2 regions of the Filifactor sp. genome follow, and region 1 is predicted to be linked to the other one. Evidence: a T-box and tRNA genes for the amino acid it is inferred to sense, from the RefSeq annotation. Region 1 holds a T-box; the other holds one or more tRNA genes.
What was found. A T-box is a leader RNA that pairs with one kind of tRNA and senses whether it is charged. The one in region 1 lies ahead of leuS (leucine--tRNA ligase), so its partner is inferred to be a tRNA-Leu.

Region 1 (5,223 bases):
GAGAGGAACAAAGTGAAAACATTTGGACAAATTTTAAAAGAACTAAGAGATATTCACAACGTAACAGGAGAAGATCTTGGAAAAGTTTTATCGGTATCTCGTAATGCTATATCAAATTGGGAAAACAACAGAAGAACCCCCGACACCAATACTATTAAAGCTTTAGCAAATTATTTTAATGTAACAACAGATTACTTATTAGGCAATAATCAAGAAACCAAACAAAAAGGAGTTAAGGTTCCGATATTTGAGGAAAAGCAGTTAAGTATACCACTTAATGTTGTTGAAGAAGTGTTGAACTATGAAGAATTAACATCTGAACTTGCAAACACCGGTACATTTTTTGCACTAAAAATACACGACAAAAGCATGGAGCCGAAACTGTTAGAAGAAGATATTGTCATCATCAGACAACAAAACACAGTTGAAAACGGAGAGATTGCAGTTGTTCTTGTCAATGGAAAAGAGGCAAGTATAAAACAAATTATCAAGCAAGATAACGGAATCATTCTAAATGGATTTAATTCATCAGTCTATCCACCGGTCTTTTATACCAATCAGCAAATAGAAGAATTACCGATTACTATTTTAGGAAAAGTGATTGAATCAAGAAGAAAGTTTTAAGTAATTAAAGCAATCTTATTTGCAATTTTGAGCTATGCTAAAATCTATCATATTATGATTCAATATCCTATTGCTGACGAATGTTTGCTTGGAGTAAAATATAACGAAATATTTTTTTATGATTATAACCACTCAAATACTTGTACTAAAAAAGAGTAGGTTCATTTTTATCACCTACTCTTTTCAAAAAATTACTAATCTTACTATACTATTTTACAATCATCGTTCCTGTTTTTCCTTGAATTCCTTCTGCCGCTTTTTCTAACGAAGTAATCAATGCTTTTCTTCCTTCTTTAGATTGAGCAAAAGACATTGCAGCCTTTACTTTTGGAAGCATTGATCCTGGAGCAAAATGTCCTTCTTTGATATATTGTTCTGCTTGACTTATACTCAATTCCGATAACCATTCTTCGTTTTCTTTTCCAAAATTCACTGCTACCTTCTCTACAGCTGTCAAAATAATCAAGTAGTCCGCATTCACAATTTCTGCTAACTTAGAAGATGCAAAGTCTTTATCGATTACAGCAGGAACTCCTACTAATCTATTTCCATCTGCATAGACAGGAATTCCTCCTCCACCAACTGTAATCACCACTTGATTTGCATCTATCAATGCTTGAATTGTATCTTTTTCTGCGATATCAATTGGGAGTGGAGATGGTACAACTCTTCTGTATCCACGTCCGGCATCTTCTTTGAAAGTTTCTCCTCTTTCACTTGACATTTTTTCCGCTTCTTCTTTGGTATAGAAAGCACCAATCGGTTTTGTAGGATTTTCAAAAGCTATATCATTTTTATCAACAATAACTTGAGTAATGATAGTTGCAACAGGTTTATTCATTCCTCTGTTAATAAGTTCTTCACGAATCGCATTTTGAAGATGATATCCAATATATCCTTGGCTCATCGCACCACATTCAGGAAATGGCATTTTTGCGGTTTTTGCTTCACTGTTAGATGCCGTATCCATCGCAAGGTTTATCATACCTACTTGAGGGCCGTTTCCATGTGCAACAATCACTTCATTTCCCTCAGCAATCAAATCAACAATAGGTTTTGCAGTATGTTTTACTTTCTGCATTTGTTCTTCAGGACTGTTTCCTAATGCGTTTCCACCAAGTGCCACTACAATTCTTTTCATAATTTGCCTCCTGTGAATGTTTTTTCAATAATAAGTATTGTGTATTCTACTGTGAACATACACAAATTCAACTCATTTCCTTTTATCATAAAACTGAATTGTTTTATGATATGTACACCATCCAAACAACGATCAAAACTGTTGGAAAAACATATTTTTCATTGGGATATCAAGACATATGTAGCATTTTTTATATTTTTCAAAACCCAAAAAAGGGCAAAAAAATTTTGCAAAACCTTTATCAATTCTTAAAAACCAGGTTATGCTCTCTTTTTTCTTGAAATTACGAAATGAAATTTCCGTTCTTTTATTATAAAAAAGCAATATAAAAAACGACTTTCAGTGCATATGTTTTTTTAATTTTTTACAGTATAATACGCATATTTTCATTTGTCAAATATTTTTTGATAATTTACGAAATATTTTGTTTGGTGGTTGCGTTATCTCATATTTTTTGATAATATAACTACATTATAAAATATTTAACGAAGAAAAGAAGTAGTAAAAAAGAAAATTTTTACAGAGAGTCGTTGGTTGCTGAAAAACGATAAAATCAACTTTTTGAACTTGTCTTGGAGTTTCTGAAAAATCAGACGTAAGGAATGCGTTAAATCCTTCAAGAGGATAAAAATTCTGTTTTTTATCAATTAGAGTGGTACCGCGAATCTTCGTCTCTATCGTTTAGAGAGGAAGATTTTTTTATTGCATTGAAAGAAGTTGTTTCTGAAAAATGTAAGATTTTTATTGATACCATCTCTTGAAGAACATAATTTTTATAGAACTCAGATTCTCTGTTAAATATTGTAAAATAAGCTATTTAAATTATCTAAAGGAGTGAGTTTATGAGAGAATACAATCCAAATCAAATTGAAAAAAAATGGCAATCCCATTGGGAAAAGAACCACACATTCCGTTCTGAAATCGACCACAATAAAAAGAAATATTTTAACTTGATTGAGTTTCCATATCCATCAGGTGCAGGACTTCATGTCGGACACATCAGAGCCTATACTTCTCTTGAAGTAATTTCCAGAAAAAGAAGACTTGAAGGATATAATGTACTATTCCCTATCGGATGGGATGCATTCGGACTTCCAACAGAAAATTATGCTATGCAGACAGGAGAACATCCTCGAACTGTTACTGACCGCAATATTGACGTATTCACAGGTCAACTAAAGTCAGCAGGATATTCTTTCGATTGGAATCGAACCATCGATACGACCGATCCAAACTATTACAAATGGACACAGTGGATTTTTTTACAAATGTTTAAACATAAGCTTGCATACAAAGACACGACTTATGTAAATTTCTGTAACAATTGTAAAGTTGTTTTGGCAAATGAAGAGTCTCAAAATGGAGTTTGTGACCGTTGTGGACATGACGTTGTTCAGATGGAAAAAGACGTTTGGTTCCTAAAAATCAGAGAATATGCAGACAGATTATTAGACGGTTTGGATGGACTTGACTTCTTGCCTCGCATCAAGTTAGAACAGGAGAATTGGATTGGAAGAAGCAATGGTGCAGAAGTCGATTTTCCTATCTCAGGTACAGAAGATTCCTTGAGAATATACACAACACGTCCGGATACGATATTCGGTGTTACCTTTATGGTTATGGCTCCTGAACATCCTTATCTTAAGAAATATGAATCCAAGCTACAAAACTTGGATGAAATCAGAGATTATCAAGAGCAAGCTACCAAAAAAACGGAATTCGAAAGAGTTCAACTTGCAAAGGACAAAACAGGAGTTGAGGTGAAAGGATTAACTGTCATCAATCCTTTAACAAACAAAGAAATTCCTATTTGGATTTCCGACTATGTAATGATGGGATATGGAACCGGTGCAATTATGGCTGTACCTGCACATGACAACAGAGACTGGGAATTTGCAAAAAAATTCAATATTCCAATCATAGAAGTTGTAAAAGGTGGAGATGTTCAAAATGAAGTATACAAAACTTCACCACAAGACATCCTTGTAAATTCTGACAAATTCGACGGCTTAACTGTAGAAGAGGCGATTCCGGCAATCATCCGCTATATTGAGGAAAATAAAATAGGTGAAGCAAAAACAAACTACAAAATGAAAAACTGGGCGTTCAACCGTCAAAGATATTGGGGAGAACCGATTCCAATTATTCATTGTGGACACTGTGGAATGGTTCCTGTTCCGGAAGAACAGTTACCTGTCACTCTTCCTGATGTTGAAGAATATCGACCTACCGAAACCGGTGAATCTCCACTTGCAAATATCGAAGACTGGGTAAATGTAACCTGTCCAGTATGCGGAAAACCTGCAAAGAGGGAGACAGATACCATGCCACAATGGGCAGGTTCCTCTTGGTACTTCCTAAGATATATGGATCCACATAACAATGATGCACTTGCATCCCAAGAAGCCTTGGATTATTGGGGACCTGTAGATTGGTACAACGGAGGTATGGAACACGTAAGCCGCCATCTTATCTATTCCAGATTCTGGCATCAATTCCTACATGATATTGATGCAGTATCCTATCCGGAACCATTCAAAAAACGTACTGCACAAGGTTTAATTTTAGGTCCTGACGGCGAAAAAATGTCAAAATCTCGCGGTAATGTTATCAATCCGAACGAAATTATTGATAACTACGGAGCTGATACATTGAGAACTTACATTATGTTTATCGGAGATTATGAACGCCCTGCAGTTTGGTCTGACAGCAGTGTAAAAGGATGTAAAAGATTCTTGGAACGTGTATGGAAACTACAGGAAATGGTAACGGAACAAAATGAATATGACAAAAAACATATTTCATTAATGCACAAAACAATCAAGAAAGTTTCCGAAGACTTCGAAAATGTAAAATTCAATACCGCTATTGCTGCTATGATGACAGCCGTTAACCAATTCTATGATGATGAATTTATCACAAGAAAAGAACTTCAAGATTTTATCACTTTACTTTATCCGATTGCACCTCATATTTGTTGCGAAATTTGGGAACTGCAACAATTTGAAAAAGATATGGACCATGCTGATTGGCCAACATGGGATGAATCCAAAACGATAGATGCCGTTGTTGAAATCCCTATTCAAATCAACGGTAAAATTCGTGGTAAAGTAACTGTTTCAAAAGATATTACTCAAGAAGAACTTCTAAAAATTGTAGAAACAGAAGAAAATATTAAAAGCTTTATCGGCGACAAACAGGTTATAAAAACTATCTATGTTCCGGGAAAAATATTAAATATGGTAATTAAATAACTAACCTTAAATTAAGGTTCATAACTTACAAAAAGCATTTTGTTAGAATTTTTCTCAACAAAATGCTTTTTTTGATTACACTATTCTCTTACAATCGGTATCCAAAGTTCCATCTTATAATCAGTGCAATCCATATCTCTATTCAAAATTCGATTTCCCAGAATGACGATAACCATGTTCCGGAAAAAATACCTCCATAGCATA
Region 2 (5,223 bases), on a different contig from region 1:
GAAATGATTTTAGATATTTTAAATTGTCTCGTATAAAAAATTTGGAGATACAAGATGAGATGTTTGAAGACAGTTTTGACAATTTGTTGCTGAACAAAGAAATGCCATATCAAAATACAGTCATTCTCAAAGTCAAGTTTGACCGTAAAGTTGCCTTTCGTGTGTATGATGAGTTAAAGGGAGAAATCACAGAGGACGATGATGGGAATTTATATACGGAAATAGAGATACCGAACGACTACAACCTATATAACTATATTTTTTCTTTTGGAGATGGTGCAGAAGTATTGGAACCGAAAGAGATACGAATGCAGATTAAAGAAATGATAAATAAAATGGCAAAAAAATATATAATATGACAGATGGTGTCATGTTTCTTCTTGTAAAATGAACTTATCTAATGTAAGGAGGATTGAATCATGAAGTATGAATGGAGAAAACAAGAAAAAAGTATTTATGGTGTAAAACAAACACCGATTGTGATAGACATACCACCGGGAAGATTTATTTTGATAAGAGGGACAGGTAATCCCAATGAAACTGATTTTTCGGATAGAATATCTGCACTGTATTCACTTGCCTATGCCATTAAAATGTTGTTTAAATCTACTGTGAAAAGTAAATCTGATAATGAGATTACAGATTTTACTGTGTATCCGTTGGAGGGACTTTGGAAAAAGCCAGAAGGACAAGAGTTTGATAAAAATAAACTGAAATACACATTGATGATTAAGCAACCTGATTTTATTATACAAGAACTATTTGCAGAGGCACTTGAAAATGTGAAAAAGAAAAAGCCCAATGATTTATATGAGGAGATAGATTTTCAAAAAATAGAAGATGGCAAATCCATTCAAATGTTACATGTCGGAAGTTATGATGATGAGCCTCAGTCATTTGAGAGGATGGATCAGTTTGCAAGCGAATGTAAGCTCACAAGAACAGACGATTTCCACAGAGAAATATATTTGAGCAATAAAAATAGAACATCCGAAGAGAAACAAAAAACGATATTGAGATACTCGGTAAAATAGGAGGAATTGATGATGCCAAGACCAAAGACAAAAAATGATTTGATGACTACAGCAAAGGAGAACTATGAAAAGTTAAATTTACTGATTTCAAAGATGAGTCAGGAAGAATTAAGTACACCGTTCGATTTTTCAAAGGATGAGAAGAAAAAAGAAGCCCATTGGAAAAGGGACAAGAATCTAAGAGATGTTTTCATTCATCTTTATGAATGGCATCAGCTTATTTTAAATTGGGTACATTCCAATCAACAAGGAGAAGAAAAAACGTTTTTGCCTAAACCGTACAACTGGAAAACTTATGGTGATATGAATGTTGAATTTTGGAAAAAACATCAGAATACTTCTCTTGAAGATGCTACGGATATACTTCATAAATCCCATAATGAAGTCTTGGAGTTGGCCGAAACATTCAGTAATGAAGAATTGTTTTCCAAAGGTGTATATAAGTGGACGGGAGGCAGTACACTCGGTTCGTATTTTGTAAGTGCAACTTCAAGTCATTATGAGTGGGCGATGAAAAAGCTAAAAGCTCATCAGAAAAATGTAAGGGATGTAATGAAACAAATGAAAATCACCAATGAATAAGAGCAGAGACTGATACATCATTTCATCGCAGTAAGATACAATGGATGGTATGAGGGAGTAAAAAGAGTGAATACTTCCTCCTTTCATGCTTAATACAAATCTGTTGCAGTGCAGAAAAGACATTGTTTTTGTAATGTTTTTGGAAAAAAGATTGACGAAAAAAATTTTTTCCACTATACTGGGGATAATTTCATACAGAGCGAAGAAAAAGAGAAAAGCAAGTGTTCCTTTGCAGAGAGTCAGTGTTTGGTGTGAATTGACAGGGAATTTGTAATATACACTTTGGAGCTTGTATTTGAACGAGAGTAGGGTACACGGCAGCTACCGTTATGAGCAAAATGAAGTGATGTCGATTCGGCATAATCAGGGTGGTACCGCGGACAATTCGCCCCTGTTGTAAAAACAGGTGTGGATTGCTTTTTTTATGGAAAAATTTTGGTGTTTGCCGTTTGAGTAAATGAGTTTTCGTATCTTAGAATCGTTTGAAAAGAGAATGTTTGAAAAAAGTTGGGAGGAATTAAGATGAAAAATGTGTATGATGTACTGTTGGAGCGTGGATTTATTGCACAGGCAACACATGAAGAAGAAATCAGAGAGTTGCTTGGCAAAGAGAAAGTTACTTTTTATACAGGATATGACCCAACCGCCGACAGTTTGCATGTGGGACATTTCTTGCAAGCGATGGCAATGAGACATCTTCAGTTGGCGGGGCATAGACCGATTATTTTGATTGGTGGAGGAACTGCAATGATTGGCGATCCATCCGGTCGTTCGGATATGCGTTCCATGATGACGGAAGAAACCATCCGTCACAACAGTGAATGTTTTAAGAAACAACTTTCTAAATTTATTGATTTTACAGATGATAAGGCAATTATGGTAAACAATGCCGATTGGTTGATGAAGTTGGAGTATATTCCTTTTATCCGTGATATCGGAGTGCATTTTTCTGTCAATCGAATGTTGTCGGCAGATTGTTTCAAAACTCGTATGCAAAGTGAGGCAGGCTTATCGTTCTTAGAATTTAACTATATGTTGATGCAGGCATACGATTTCTACAAATTGAATGAGTTGTATGACTGCAAGTTGGAGTTCGGAGGAGATGACCAATGGTCCAACATCATTGCAGGAACGGATTTGATTCGTCGCAAAACAGCAAAATCTACTTACGGAATGACATTTCAACTGTTGACTCGCTCTGACGGAGTGAAAATGGGCAAAACGATGTCCGGAGCAGTGTGGCTTGATCCGGAAAAAACTTCGCCATACGATTTCTATCAATATTGGAGAAATATTGAAGATGCATCTGTTGAAAAATGTTTGGCTTTGCTTACTTTCTTACCGATGGAAGAGGTTCGCCGTTTGGGAGCGTTGCAAGATGCAGAGATCAATAAGGCAAAAGAAGTATTGGCATTTGAAGTAACCAAAATCGTGCATAGTGAAGAGGAAGCAATCAAGGCACAAGAAGCTGCAAGACAGTTGTTCGGTAAGGGTGGAACAAGTGTGGATGCTCCGACAACAGAATTGACGAAAGAAGAGTTGGAACAAGGAATTGGAATTTTGGACTTGTTGAAACAAGTTGGATTGTCACCATCCAACAGTGAAGGCCGTCGTTTGATAATGCAAGGTTCTGTTGCAGTAAATGATGAAATGATCAAAGAACCGAAAACAGTAATTGATGATTCGTTCTTACAAGACGGAGTAATTATGCTTCGAAAAGGAAAGAAAAAATTCCATCAAATTAAAATGAAATAGTAAGACAGTTCGATATAGCAATATCATAACCACCTAAAGTTATATTTTTTGATACACTTTAGGTGGTTATGATATATACCAAAAAGAGCAAGTTGCTTTCATGGACTTGAGATAGATTTTTCGAAAATATTATGATATTTTTCTTGCAATATGCAAGTTAGTGTGATATTATATTCAAGTAATCAATGCAGGTGTGGCGAAACGGCAGACGCACTGGACTCAAAATCCAGCGGTGGCAACACCGTGTGGGTTCAAATCCCACCACCTGCACCATACATATTCTGTGAAGAAAGATTCATTGTAAAATGGGTGCTTTCTATTTTTTTGTTTTTTATAAGGAAAATTTGGGTGATAAGACATAAAGAGTTGATAGAAACCACTGTATCAACAGGTATGTTTTTTTGCATGACCAAATCTATTGCCATTTACTAATAGATTACTACAAACAGGAACCATAAGGAGCAATTACCTATGGTTCTTGTTTTCTTCGCCCAAAAGACCTTCCCTATAATGTTTTCTGCAGAGACCGACATAAGATTCATTTCCACCGAGTTGTACCTGCTCTCCATCTCTTAGCACTTTGCCGTTTGAAATTCTTGCGTTGAATTTTGCTTTACATCCGCACCAACAGACGGTGGGGATTTCTTCAATGACATCGGAAAGCTCAATGAGTCTTCTACTACCCTCAAATAATTCTCCCTTAAAATCTGTTTTCAGACCGTAACAAATAACAGGGATGTTATATTCATCTACAATGTATGCAAAAGTTTCAACTTGCTTTGCTTTCATAAACTGTGCTTCATCAATGATAATACAACTGCAGTGATGTAATATCGTCTTATCATCTTCTACGTCTTTTAAGAAGTCTTCAATAAAGATACATTCTGATTCAATTCCAATTCTGGATTTAACTGTCTTTTCTCCATCTCTATTGTCAAGTTTCGGTTTCAGTAAAATCACATTTTTCTCTTTTTCTAAATAATTATATCGTACCATAAGAGCATTAGCGGTTTTGCTGGAGCCCATTACACCGAATCTAAAATATAATTTTCCCATTTCAAAATCTCCTTTTACCATCTCTATTAAAAATATGAGTTTTCTCTTCTCTTTGTGAAAACGAGAAACCATATTGTTTATCAGCAATCTACTTATGAAGTTTGTATTTGTTAGCTAACATATTATCATTTTTTTTGGAGATAAGGGGGATTTTTGTTGAATTTTTTCTGAATGGTACCTTACTTGATAGAAGATAAAAAATGTTTTGCAGAAAAAATAATATATTTATAGATTATTTTATGCTACAATTTATAAGTTATACAATATTTTATATTGTTGTTGGAATACACATTATAACCACGATATAAAAGAAGTCGGTTGATAACAACTGATGAGTATGTTATTGAGGGGAACAATGCATTTTGTGAGAATTTTAGATAAGATGATGCTTTGCTCGTGGGGTAGCAAAGTTTGAAATAAAAAAGATTTTGAAATCATCACCATTTGTATAAAAAGTATTTAAGTGAGAAGAAAGAGGGAAAGTAAGTGAGTTTTTTTGAAGTATTGGTAGAGGTATTGAAGTTATTTATTATTGTGATATTCGGATATATCATCGGTAAAAAAGGATTGATTACAAAGGACGGTCAAAAGCAAATCAGCTCGATATTGTTGTATATTGCGATGCCTTGTGCCATTATCCGAGGGATGCAAATTCCTTTTTCTGTGGATCGTTTTTCTGTGGGAGTATCCATTATTCTGATTATGGCAGTGACCTATTTTTTGACAGTCTGTCTTTCTTTTGTGTTAATTCGTTTCCTTCCGTGTGAGGGAAAAGAAAAAGATGTGTTTCAGGCAT

Region 2: it encodes a tRNA-Leu, which carries the amino acid that the T-box ahead of leuS (leucine--tRNA ligase) is inferred to sense. The anticodon was not compared.

The regions. Positions count from the first base shown of each region.
Region 1 is NZ_DBHIIC010000056.1:2,566-7,788, reverse strand. Features, by position in the region: gene ACO5GE_RS07470 (LexA family protein) at 13-624, shown strand; gene arcC (carbamate kinase) at 833-1,765, opposite strand; T-box leader at 2,245-2,444, shown strand; gene leuS (leucine--tRNA ligase) at 2,608-5,019, shown strand; gene ACO5GE_RS07455 (hypothetical protein) at 5,158-5,223, opposite strand, start outside.
Region 2 is NZ_DBHIIC010000002.1:94,334-99,556, reverse strand. Features, by position in the region: gene ACO5GE_RS00890 (helix-turn-helix transcriptional regulator) at 1-359, shown strand, start outside; gene ACO5GE_RS00885 (GyrI-like domain-containing protein) at 420-1,034, shown strand; gene ACO5GE_RS00880 (ClbS/DfsB family four-helix bundle protein) at 1,047-1,616, shown strand; T-box leader at 1,810-2,012, shown strand; gene tyrS (tyrosine--tRNA ligase) at 2,139-3,371, shown strand; tRNA gene ACO5GE_RS00870 (tRNA-Leu) at 3,559-3,644, shown strand; gene ACO5GE_RS00865 (thymidine kinase) at 3,837-4,427, opposite strand; gene ACO5GE_RS00860 (AEC family transporter) at 4,914-5,223, shown strand, end outside.